Linked DNA regions of Dinghuibacter silviterrae. The protein of the gene in region 1 interacts with the protein of each later gene in a pairwise test. Links are inferred from orthologs where the notes say so. Each region holds a gene or a part of one and is shown on either strand. Other genes may lie near its edges.

What was found.
Region 2: the proteins of leuS (region 1) and ligA interact in binary tests that used the Escherichia coli proteins (3 or more experiments, as listed by UniProt). The link is inferred for Dinghuibacter silviterrae from one-to-one orthologs.

The regions. Positions count from the first base shown.
Region 1 is NZ_SODV01000001.1:1,304,370-1,308,507, forward strand. The notes cover bases 745-4,026. They hold leuS (leucine--tRNA ligase), read left to right. Parts: upstream 745-1,072; coding sequence 1,073-3,826; downstream 3,827-4,026. Other genes in these bases: EDB95_RS05790 (cell division protein FtsX), read right to left, coding at 745-994; EDB95_RS05800 (helix-turn-helix domain-containing protein), read right to left, coding at 3,843-4,026. In the rest of the region: EDB95_RS05785 (DUF3098 domain-containing protein), read right to left, coding at 1-74; more of EDB95_RS05790, read right to left, coding at 116-744; more of EDB95_RS05800, read right to left, coding at 4,027-4,138.
Region 2 is NZ_SODV01000001.1:1,081,593-1,087,132, reverse strand. The notes cover bases 1,521-4,444. They hold ligA (NAD-dependent DNA ligase LigA), read left to right. Parts: upstream 1,521-1,902; coding sequence 1,903-3,987; downstream 3,988-4,444. Other genes in these bases: EDB95_RS04790 (HNH endonuclease), read left to right, coding at 4,073-4,444; EDB95_RS04800 (NUDIX hydrolase), read right to left, coding at 1,521-1,790. In the rest of the region: EDB95_RS04805 (alpha-amylase family glycosyl hydrolase), read right to left, coding at 1-974; more of EDB95_RS04800, read right to left, coding at 1,053-1,520; more of EDB95_RS04790, read left to right, coding at 4,445-4,645; EDB95_RS04785 (DUF2461 domain-containing protein), read left to right, coding at 4,690-5,367; EDB95_RS04780 (aspartate-semialdehyde dehydrogenase), read right to left, coding at 5,364-5,540. UniProt on the Escherichia coli protein: DNA ligase that catalyzes the formation of phosphodiester linkages between 5'-phosphoryl and 3'-hydroxyl groups in double-stranded DNA using NAD as a coenzyme and as the energy source for the reaction.

The DNA.
Region 1 (4,138 bases):
TCGGCTTCGAAAAGGGTGGAGGTACGTTTGGCGGCAACGGTCTCTTTTTTCACGTTTTCGGCTTGTTTGGCCATGGGGTCAATGCTTTAAGGCGTCAAATGTAAACTTTTCGGCTCTAGTACAAGTCGTCGAGCTTCATTTTTAAATATTTTACCACAGACCGGTAGGTGCTGAGGTAGGTGATGCTGACCCCGATCACGAGCATGGATCCAAAAAGAGCACCCAGCAATATGTTGTCTCTCAATGCTTTGAGGTCTGGTAGCGCCTGTTCGGCCCAGAAAATCAGGGCGACGATTGCCATGATGGCCAGGACGGAGCTGATCAGCCCATTAAGGACCGCTTTCAGGCTGAACGGACGGGCGATAAAGACCCGGGTGGCCCCCACCATTTGCATGGTTTTGATCAGGAACCGGTTGCTAAACATAAATAGTTTGATGGTCGTATCGATCAGCACGATGGCGACGATGCCCAGCAGGATGACGATCACCAGGAGGATGAGCTCGGCCTTGCGGACGTTCCGGTTGAGGTTGTCGACTACGGCCACCGGGTACTTGACCTCGCTGATGATGAGGTGTTGCTGGATGTCCCGGGTGATGGCCGATAGACTGTCCTGGTTGACATATTCGCCCGCGACCTTGAAATCCAGGCTGGCCGGGAGGGGGTTGTAGTCCAGAACCCTTGACCAGTCGTCGTTCCCGTCTTTGACAAAGCGCTCCTTGGCCATATCCTTCGACACGTATTCGACCTGGCGCGTATAGGGCTGCGCGGCGATATAGGCCTTCAGGCTGTCCACTTCCCGTTGGGGGGTATTTTCCCGGATAAAGGCCTGGATCTCCACATTACCCCTAAGGTACTCTTCCAGCTTGCCGGCGTTGATGACGATCCACCCCAGGATCCCTATAATGAACAATACAAGGGCTACGCCCAGGATCGAAAAAAAATAAGAGGGCTTGGAGCGCTTGGCGGAAAACTTGCTCGTAGTAGCGGTGGTCATGTCCTCAAAAATATAGATTTTAGCTTGTTTACGTACTTTTGTTCTCCTTCTAACGAACCAGCGCCCCAAAATATTACTATGGAATATAACTTCAGAGACATCGAAAAGAGATGGCAACGCGAATGGACGCAGTCAGGCGCTTACAAGGTGGAAAATGACTTTTCCAAACCCAAATACTACGTCCTGGACATGTTCCCCTATCCCAGCGGGGCCGGTCTTCACGTAGGGCATCCCCTCGGTTACATCGCCTCGGATATATACGCCCGCTACAAACGGCTCAAAGGCTTTAACGTGCTGCATCCCATGGGGTATGACGCCTTCGGCCTGCCCGCGGAGCAATACGCCCTGGAGACCGGTCAACACCCCGCCGTGACCACGGACGCCAATATCCGTTCCTTCCGCGAACAGCTCGATAACATCGGTTTTTGCTTCGACTGGAGCCGGGAGCTCCGGACCAGCGAACCTTCTTACTATAAATGGACCCAGTGGATCTTCCTGGAGCTGTTCAACAGCTATTTTGACCGCAAAGCAGGGAAGGCCCGCCCCATCAGCGTTCTCGAAGCCGCCTTTGTCCTGGAAGGGAACGAGGGCGCGCCCTGTCCGGGGAACGAAGCGCTCCGGTTCGACTCGGTTGCCTGGGCCGGCTTCACACCTCGTGAAAAGGCCGACATCCTGATGCAATACCGCCTCGCCTATTGCGGTTACGGAGAGGTCAACTGGTGCGAGGCCCTGGGCACCGTCCTGGCCAACGACGAGGTGATCAACGGCCTGAGCGAACGCGGGGGATATCCCGTTGTCAAGAAAAAGCTCCGTCAGTGGTACCTCCGGATCACCGAATACGCCGACCGCCTCCTGGAAGGGCTCGAACGCATCGCCTTTAGCGATGCCATGAAAGAGATGCAGACCAACTGGATTGGCAAGAGCTATGGCGCGAACCTGCACTTTGCGCTTTTTGACGCCTCCGATCGCATCGAAGTCTATACCACCCGCCCCGATACCATCTTTGGGGTCGACTTCCTGGTCCTGGCACCTGAGCATGAGCTCATCCAGCGCATTGTTTCCTCTGATCAGGCCGCTGCCGTTTCCGAATATGTCACCTACGTGAAAAGCCGGAGCGAACGGGAACGCATGGCCGAGAAAAAAATTACCGGTTGCTTTACCGGGGCTTACGCTGTCCACCCCTTCGACCCGGATCGCCGCATCCCCGTCTGGATCTCCGAATACGTCCTGGCGGGTTACGGCACCGGCGCCATCATGGCCGTGCCCTGCGGGGACGAGCGCGACTTCAAGTTCGCGCAGCATTTCGGCCTCCCCATTACCAACATCATCGGCTCCCATTATACCGGTGAGGCCGCCAACCCCACCAAAGACGCCGTTCTTTCCAACAGCGGGTTTCTGGACGGGCAGGTCATGCGCGATGCCATCGGTGTCGTCATCGACCGTCTGGAATCCATGAAGATCGGCCGCCGCAAGGTGAACTTTAAGATGCGCGACGCCGCCTTCAGCCGCCAACGCTACTGGGGCGAACCGTTCCCGATCGTCTGGTCGGACGGGATTGCTTCACCGTTGCCCGTTTCGGAACTCCCCCTCGAACTGCCCCACATCGAGAAATATGGCCCCGGCCCAGAGGGCGAAGGCCCCCTGGCCAACATTCCCGCCTGGACCGCCCGTCACCTGGAGACCAACACCATGCCCGGGTATGCCGGCAGCAGTTGGTACTTCCTGCGGTATATGGACCCTGGGAATAATACTGCCTTTTGCGACCGGCGCGTCAGCGACTACTGGAACCAGGTCGACCTCTATATAGGCGGCACCGAACACGCCGTCGGACACCTCCTCTACAGCCGTATGTGGACAAAGGTCCTGTTCGACCTCGAACACATCGGCTTTGACGAGCCGTTTAAGCGGCTGGTGAATCAGGGGATGATACAGGGGAGCAGCCGGCTCGTATACCGGGTCCGCGAAACCGGCCAGTTTGTTTCCGCCGGCCTGCGCGGCGCTTATGAAACCGACGCATTGCATGTAGACGTCAATATCGTTGACGGGCTTGAGCTCGATCTGGAGGCGTTCCGCGCCTGGCGTAAGGAATATGCCAACGCTGACTTTATTCTCGAAGACGGCCGTTATATCTGCGGAACCGAAGTGGAAAAAATGAGTAAGCGCCTTTTCAACACCGTTAACCCGAATGTGTTGGTGGAACGCTACGGCGCCGACACCTTCCGCATGTACGAAATGTTCCTCGGCCCCGTTGAGCAAAGCAAACCCTGGGACACCAAGGGCATCGAAGGCGTCCACCGCTTCCTGCGCAAGCTCTGGCGTTTGTTCTTTGACGAGCAAAAAGGCGCCGTCTGGAACGACGCCACCCCGACTGACGCGGAACGCAAGGTCCTCCACAAGGCCATCAAAAAGATCGAGGAGGATACCGAGCGTTTTTCTTTCAATACCGCGGTCAGCGCCTTTATGATCTGCACCGGCGAACTCGCCGACCTGGATTGCCACAAAAAGGCCATCCTGGGCCCGCTGCTGATCCTGCTCACGCCCTACGCACCTCACGTTTCTGAGGAACTCTGGCACCAACTGGGCTACAGGACGTCCATCCTGGACGCTCCATACCCCGTGTTCGAGCCCAAGTACCTTGTCGAGTCATCCAAGGTCTATCCCATCGCCATCAACGGCAAGACCCGTACCGAAATGGACATCGCCCTCGATGCGTCCACCGCGGACGTCGAACGCATGGTGCTGGCCAACGACATCGTCCAGAAATGGCTCGACGGGAAGCCCCACAAGAAGGTGGTGTATGTGCCGGGGAAGATGATTAATGTGGTGATGTAAAAAAGGGCGCCCTCTTTTAAGACAACAAGACTTCCGCTGAAACGCCAAGTTCTCTTCGAAAGATTTTTGCCAACTCCAGCGTCAACGGTTTTCTTTTGTTGAGGACGGCGGAGATATACCCCTTTGACCCCACCTTGCCGACGAGGTCTTTGTTCCGCAACCCCTTCTCCTGCATTTTAGCTTTAATCGCGTCAATAGGATCGGGGTAAGGAATTGGGTAGTGCTGGTCTTCGTAATGCTTGATCAGCAGTAGAGCTACCTGAAGGGTTTCGCCCTCCGGTGAATTGGGCTTTACTTTTTTTTCAAAAAGGC
Region 2 (5,540 bases), 220 kb from region 1 along the record:
GGGGTTTCGTTCATCTGGTAGGCGGTGTTCTGGGTCCAGTTGTTAAAGTCCCCCACCACGACCACCTTGTGTTTCAACGGCGCATAAAACGCCAGCACGACGGAGGTATCACCGGGTAAATAGTTGATCCCTTCCTGTATGCCGGCGGGCAAAGGCGCAATCGTGGTCGCCCCCGCTACAAAAAAGTTGATCGTATCGCTGATGCTGGTCGCCCCCGCGCTGGCAGTCGCGATCACTTGCTGGTTACCGGTAGTTGCCACGGACAGGGTGGCCTGTACGGATGTGGCGCCGGTGGCCGTGCCTACGCTGGTACCGTTATACCACAGTTGCAGGTTCGCCGCCTGGTTGGTGACAAAGGTCACCGGCAGCGTGCTCCCCTGCGCCGGGCTGAGCGGCTGGGGGGCAGGCGTATACAACGGTTGGAAGGGCGGGGCCGTAAACTGGCCCGCCAGCGCGCCGGTATATACCGTCAGGAACATGTCGCTGGCGTCGGTGTTGCGCTGAACGGTATTGCCGTCGGCGCTCCGGAAAAGGATGGCGATTTTCTCGATGGTTTCCCCCGCCGGTACGTTGTAAAAAGAACGGATGTTGTGAATCGTATACTGGTACTTGTTGTTCCCCAGATAAGTGGCCAGCGCCGCGGCGGTTGTATCCGCACTCCAGTTGGAGAAGGGCAGGTGCAGCCAGTCCGAGGCGCTCGTACTGGCGCTCGTAATCACACCGGTATAGACGTATACATGCGCCGGATCCGAATAGTTCAGCAGACCCTGGTTGCCTAAGGTGGCATCAAGCGTGATGGTAATCGTACTGGTATCCTGGGGAAAAGTAGGGCTGCCGGTCAGGAGTTGTGCGTTTCCCGGGGTCGTCCCGGCGGTCGCGATCAGCAGAAACGACAGACGTGCGAACATTCGTATCCATGCCGGAAGGGATGTCTTTTCCTGCCGGCGAACCTTCTCATAAGCGTTGTCGTTCATTTTAGGCATATAGCAAGCTGCAATCGCGGTACAAAAATGTGTATTTTTTACACAATATAAAAATAATTTTCGCGCCCACTAGAAATCGATTCCAAACCACTTCCGTTGGTGACGCTGGTATTTCTGGAAATTGAACTTGTAAAGTTTACCCGGCCGGTGGGGTACATCCACCTCGTATTCCTCGGTATCGATCAGGAAGTCCATGGAAAAAAATTTCTTCCGGAAATTCCTCCGGTCCAGTTTTATGTCCAGGATGGCTTCGTACAGGTTCTGGAGCTCCCGGAGCGAAAACTTGTCGGGCAACAGGTTGAAACCCAGCGGGTGTTCCTGTACCCGGCGCTGGAGGCGCTGGTGACAGACGTCTAAAATGTCCTTGTGGTCAAAACCCATGGCCTCTATCGACTGGAGGTTGTGCCAGTGGACCTCGTTGTCCAGGGTTTTTAGCCGGTGGTGGCGGATGTTGATCAGGGAATAAAAGGCGACCGTGGTCACCCTTCCCCCCGGATGCCGGCCCGGGGAACTAAAGGTCTGGACCTGTTCCAGAAAAATATCGTTCAGACCCGTCCGCTCCCTCAGGACCCGGTAAGCGGCGTCCCCCAGGTCTTCGCTTTCACGGACGACGTCCCCCAGCAGGGTCCAAAGCCCCTTGTAGGCCTGGAGGTCGCTCCGGATCAGCAATACTTTTAATTCATTCTCCTCAAACCCGAAGATGACGCAGTCAACGGTGAGGGCGGTTTTGGGATAGGAAGCGACCATTTGTACAGCATCCTGGATCAAGGCTCCCTTCCCCGCGGTTAGTGGCAAGCTCCTGTTCATAAGCAAACGTTCGGGGACAAATCTATAAAAAGATTTGTGTAAATATTACACATTAATATTTTCTGCCCAAAAGGGGGGCTATTTTTACGGGTCAAGAATACCCCACACACTGATGGATAACACTAAGTATTATACCGAGTTAACCAACGAACTCCTGCAGCTGGCGGCCGACAGAAAAATTTCTGTAAGCCGACTGGACGACCTTCGCCAAGTGCTGCGCTTCCATGAGAACCGTTATTACATCCTCAACGACCCGCTCCTGGCTGATCAGGAATACGATAAACTCTACAAGGTGCTGGAGCACCTGGAAGCCGCCGATCCCACGCTGATCACCCCCGACTCGCCCACACAACGGGTAGCTAAAGACCTTTCCAAAGACTTTCCGACGGTGGCCCACCTCGTACCGATGTTGTCCCTTGAAAACTCCTACAACGCCGACGACCTCCTCGACTGGGACCGCAAAGCCAGGGAGCTGAGCGGCCACGAGGAGATGACCTATTGCGTCGAGCCGAAGTTCGACGGCGCCAGCATCTCCCTCATCTACGAACAAGACCTCCTCACCAGGGGCGCCACCCGCGGAGACGGCGTCAGCGGGGACGACATTACCGTCAATATCCGCCAGATCCGCTCCGTGCCGCTCTCCGCGGCCTTTTCCAAATACGGTATCCAACAGGTCGAGATCCGGGGAGAAGTGCTCATCAATAAAGCCAATTTCAAAAAGTTCAACGACCAGCTGGCGGAGCAAAACCTGGCGCCCCTGGCCAATCCGCGGAACGCGGCGGCGGGGTCGCTCCGCATGAAGGACCCCAAAGAGGTGGGGCGGCGCAACCTGGAGGCCTTTCTCTACCATGTGAGCTACTGGACGCCGACCGGCGCTTCTGAGACGCCCCACACCCACTCGGGTATGCTCGAAATGTTGTGGGACCTGGGCTTCCGCAGCCCCCAAAAAGAAAAACGGGTCTTCAAAGGCATACAGGCCGTCATCGACTATTGTCTGGAATTCGAACAAGGACGGGACAACCTCCCCTACGAGATCGACGGGATGGTCATCAAGGTGGACGACCTCGCGGTACAAGACCGGCTCGGCATGACCACCCACCACCCCCGCTGGGCCATCGCCTATAAATTCAAGGCCCGCCAGGGCACCAGCAAGCTCCGGAAGGTAGAATTCCAGGTAGGCAGGACCGGGGCCGTGACACCGGTCGGAAAGATCGACCCGGTCGGTATCGGCGGGGTGACCGTCACTTCAGTTTCCCTGTTCAACGAGGAAAATGTACGGGAAAAAGACCTCCGGTTAGGCGACACCGTCCTGGTGGAAAGGGCCGGGGACGTCATCCCCTATATCGTCAAGTCCCAGCCGGAATTGCGCGACGGGTCCGAGAAAGTCATTCATTTTCCCAAGCACTGCCCCGTCTGCGGCGACCCGCTCGTCAAACCGGAGGGCGAAGCCGTCTGGCGCTGTGTCAACATCAACTGCCCCGCCCAGGTGGTGGAACGCATCATCCATTTTGTATCAAAGGACGCCATGGACATCCGGAGCCTGGGCGAAGCCAACGTGCGCCGCTTTTATGAGCTCGGCTGGCTCAAAGACGTCCCCGGCATCTATACCCTCCCCTTTGACAAAATCGCGGAACTCGAAGGGTTTGGCAAAAAATCAATGACCAACCTCCAGACCGCAATAGACGCCAGCCGGACCCAGCCGTTATACAGGCTTATTTTTGCGCTGGGGATCCGCTACGTAGGCGAAACCACCGCCAAAACCCTCGCCCAGGCGGTGGACCACCTCCTCGACTTCGCCGGGTTCACCGAGGAACAGCTCCTGGAGCTGGAGGACGTAGGTCCAAAAGTGGCGGGCAGCATCTACCAGTTTTTCCACAACAAGGACAACCTCCACATGCTGTCCGTGCTCGAATCCCTGGGTCTCAACTTGCGCAACACCCATTCTACCCCGGCGACCGGGGGCGCCCTCCAGGACCAGACTTTCTTGTTCACGGGCACCTTGCAACAAATGACCCGCAGTGAAGCCGAGGGTCTCGTGGAACAAAACGGCGGGAAGATCCTGGGCGGGGTCAGCAGCAAGCTGAATTACCTCGTCGTCGGGGAGGACGCCGGCTCCAAACTGGAAAAGGCCAAAAAAATAAGCAGTATCCGTATTCTAACGGAGGAGGCGTTCCTGGCGCTGGTTGGACGGGCGTGAGGTATCCTTCCCGGGTCCACCCCCGTGATTTCACCTTCTTGCATGTACAAAAAGGGATTCGTATCTTTAAAAGGAAATCCTCTTTATGATCAAAAAGATCCCAGGCGAAGTTTGGAAGCCGCTTCAATTTTCCGGTTGGAAGGATATGCGCAAACAGTACGCCATCTCGAATCAAGGCCGCGCATGCAGCTATACGGAATCCCTTATGGAGGACGGACAGCTCCTCAACGGGTCCATCACCACGGGGTACCGCACCCTCAACCTTCACCGCCCGGGCAACAAGGGGACGATCTATATCCACCGGGAAGTCGCCCGCCTGTTCCACCCCAAACCCTCGTCCCGGCATCGTTTTGTCATCCACATCAACCACAATAAGCTGGACAACAGCGCCCGCAACCTCCGTTGGGCCACCCTGGAGGAAATGAGCGCCCACCAGCAGCTCAGCCCGGACAAGATTGCCTACAAACAGCGTCAGCGCGAAAAGGCGGCCCACTCCAAGGGGTTGAAGCTAACGGTATCCCAGGTCAAACGCATCAAAGCGACACTGTCCGATCCAAAGCGGAAGTATACCTATCGCCAACTGGCCGATAAATACGGCGTTAGCGAAATGACGTTGTACCGTATTCGCAGCGGGGAGAACTGGAGCGGGGTGCAATAGGGCGCACCCGCGGCGGGTCCGCGGAAACTCCTATTTTTGCCCCTATGCTACAACCTTCGACGCTTCAGTTCCTGAAGCAACTGGCTAAGAACAACAACAAACCCTGGTTCGACGCCCATCGCGACGCCTATGACGCCGCCAAAGGCGACTTCTCTGATTTTATTCAAAAAGTACTCGACGCCCATGCCAAAAAGGACGAAGACCTCCGCACGCTGAAGGCGAAAGACTGTCTTTTCCGCATCAACCGGGACGTCCGGTTCTCCAAAAACAAGGCTCCGTACAAAACAAACATGGGTGCCTCCCTCGACCGGGGCGGCAAGAAATCCATTTACGCCGGTTATTACATCCACATCCAGCCCGGGGGTGAAAGCTTTATGGGCGGCGGTCTCTGGATGCCCGAAGCCAAAGAGGTAAAAAAGATCCGCCAGGAGATCGACTACTGCTGGGACGAGTTTCAAAAAATAGTCAAGGCAAAAGCCTTCGTCACGCAATACGGGGAAATCCTCAAGGGCGAATACAGCCTGTCCACCATGCCCAAGGGGTATGAAAAAGACAACCCCGCGGCGGAATACCTGAAGCTGAAAAGCTATTTAGCCATTCGTTCGATTTCCGACGCGGAGTTGACGGACAAGGCGCTCTTGAAAAATGTCCTGAAGGCCTTTGAGGCGTTGCAGCCGTTGTTGAACTTTTTAAATCGCGCGATCGAGCACGAGGACGCCTAGAGCCATCCTTTCCCTGCGAGGTACTCGGCGATCTGGACCGCGTTCGTGGCCGCCCCCTTGCGGAGGTTGTCGGAGACGATCCAGAGGTTGAGCGTATTGGGCTGGGAGTCGTCCCGGCGCAACCGTCCGACAAACACTTCGTCGCGTTCGTGGGCGTTCAGCGGCATGGGATA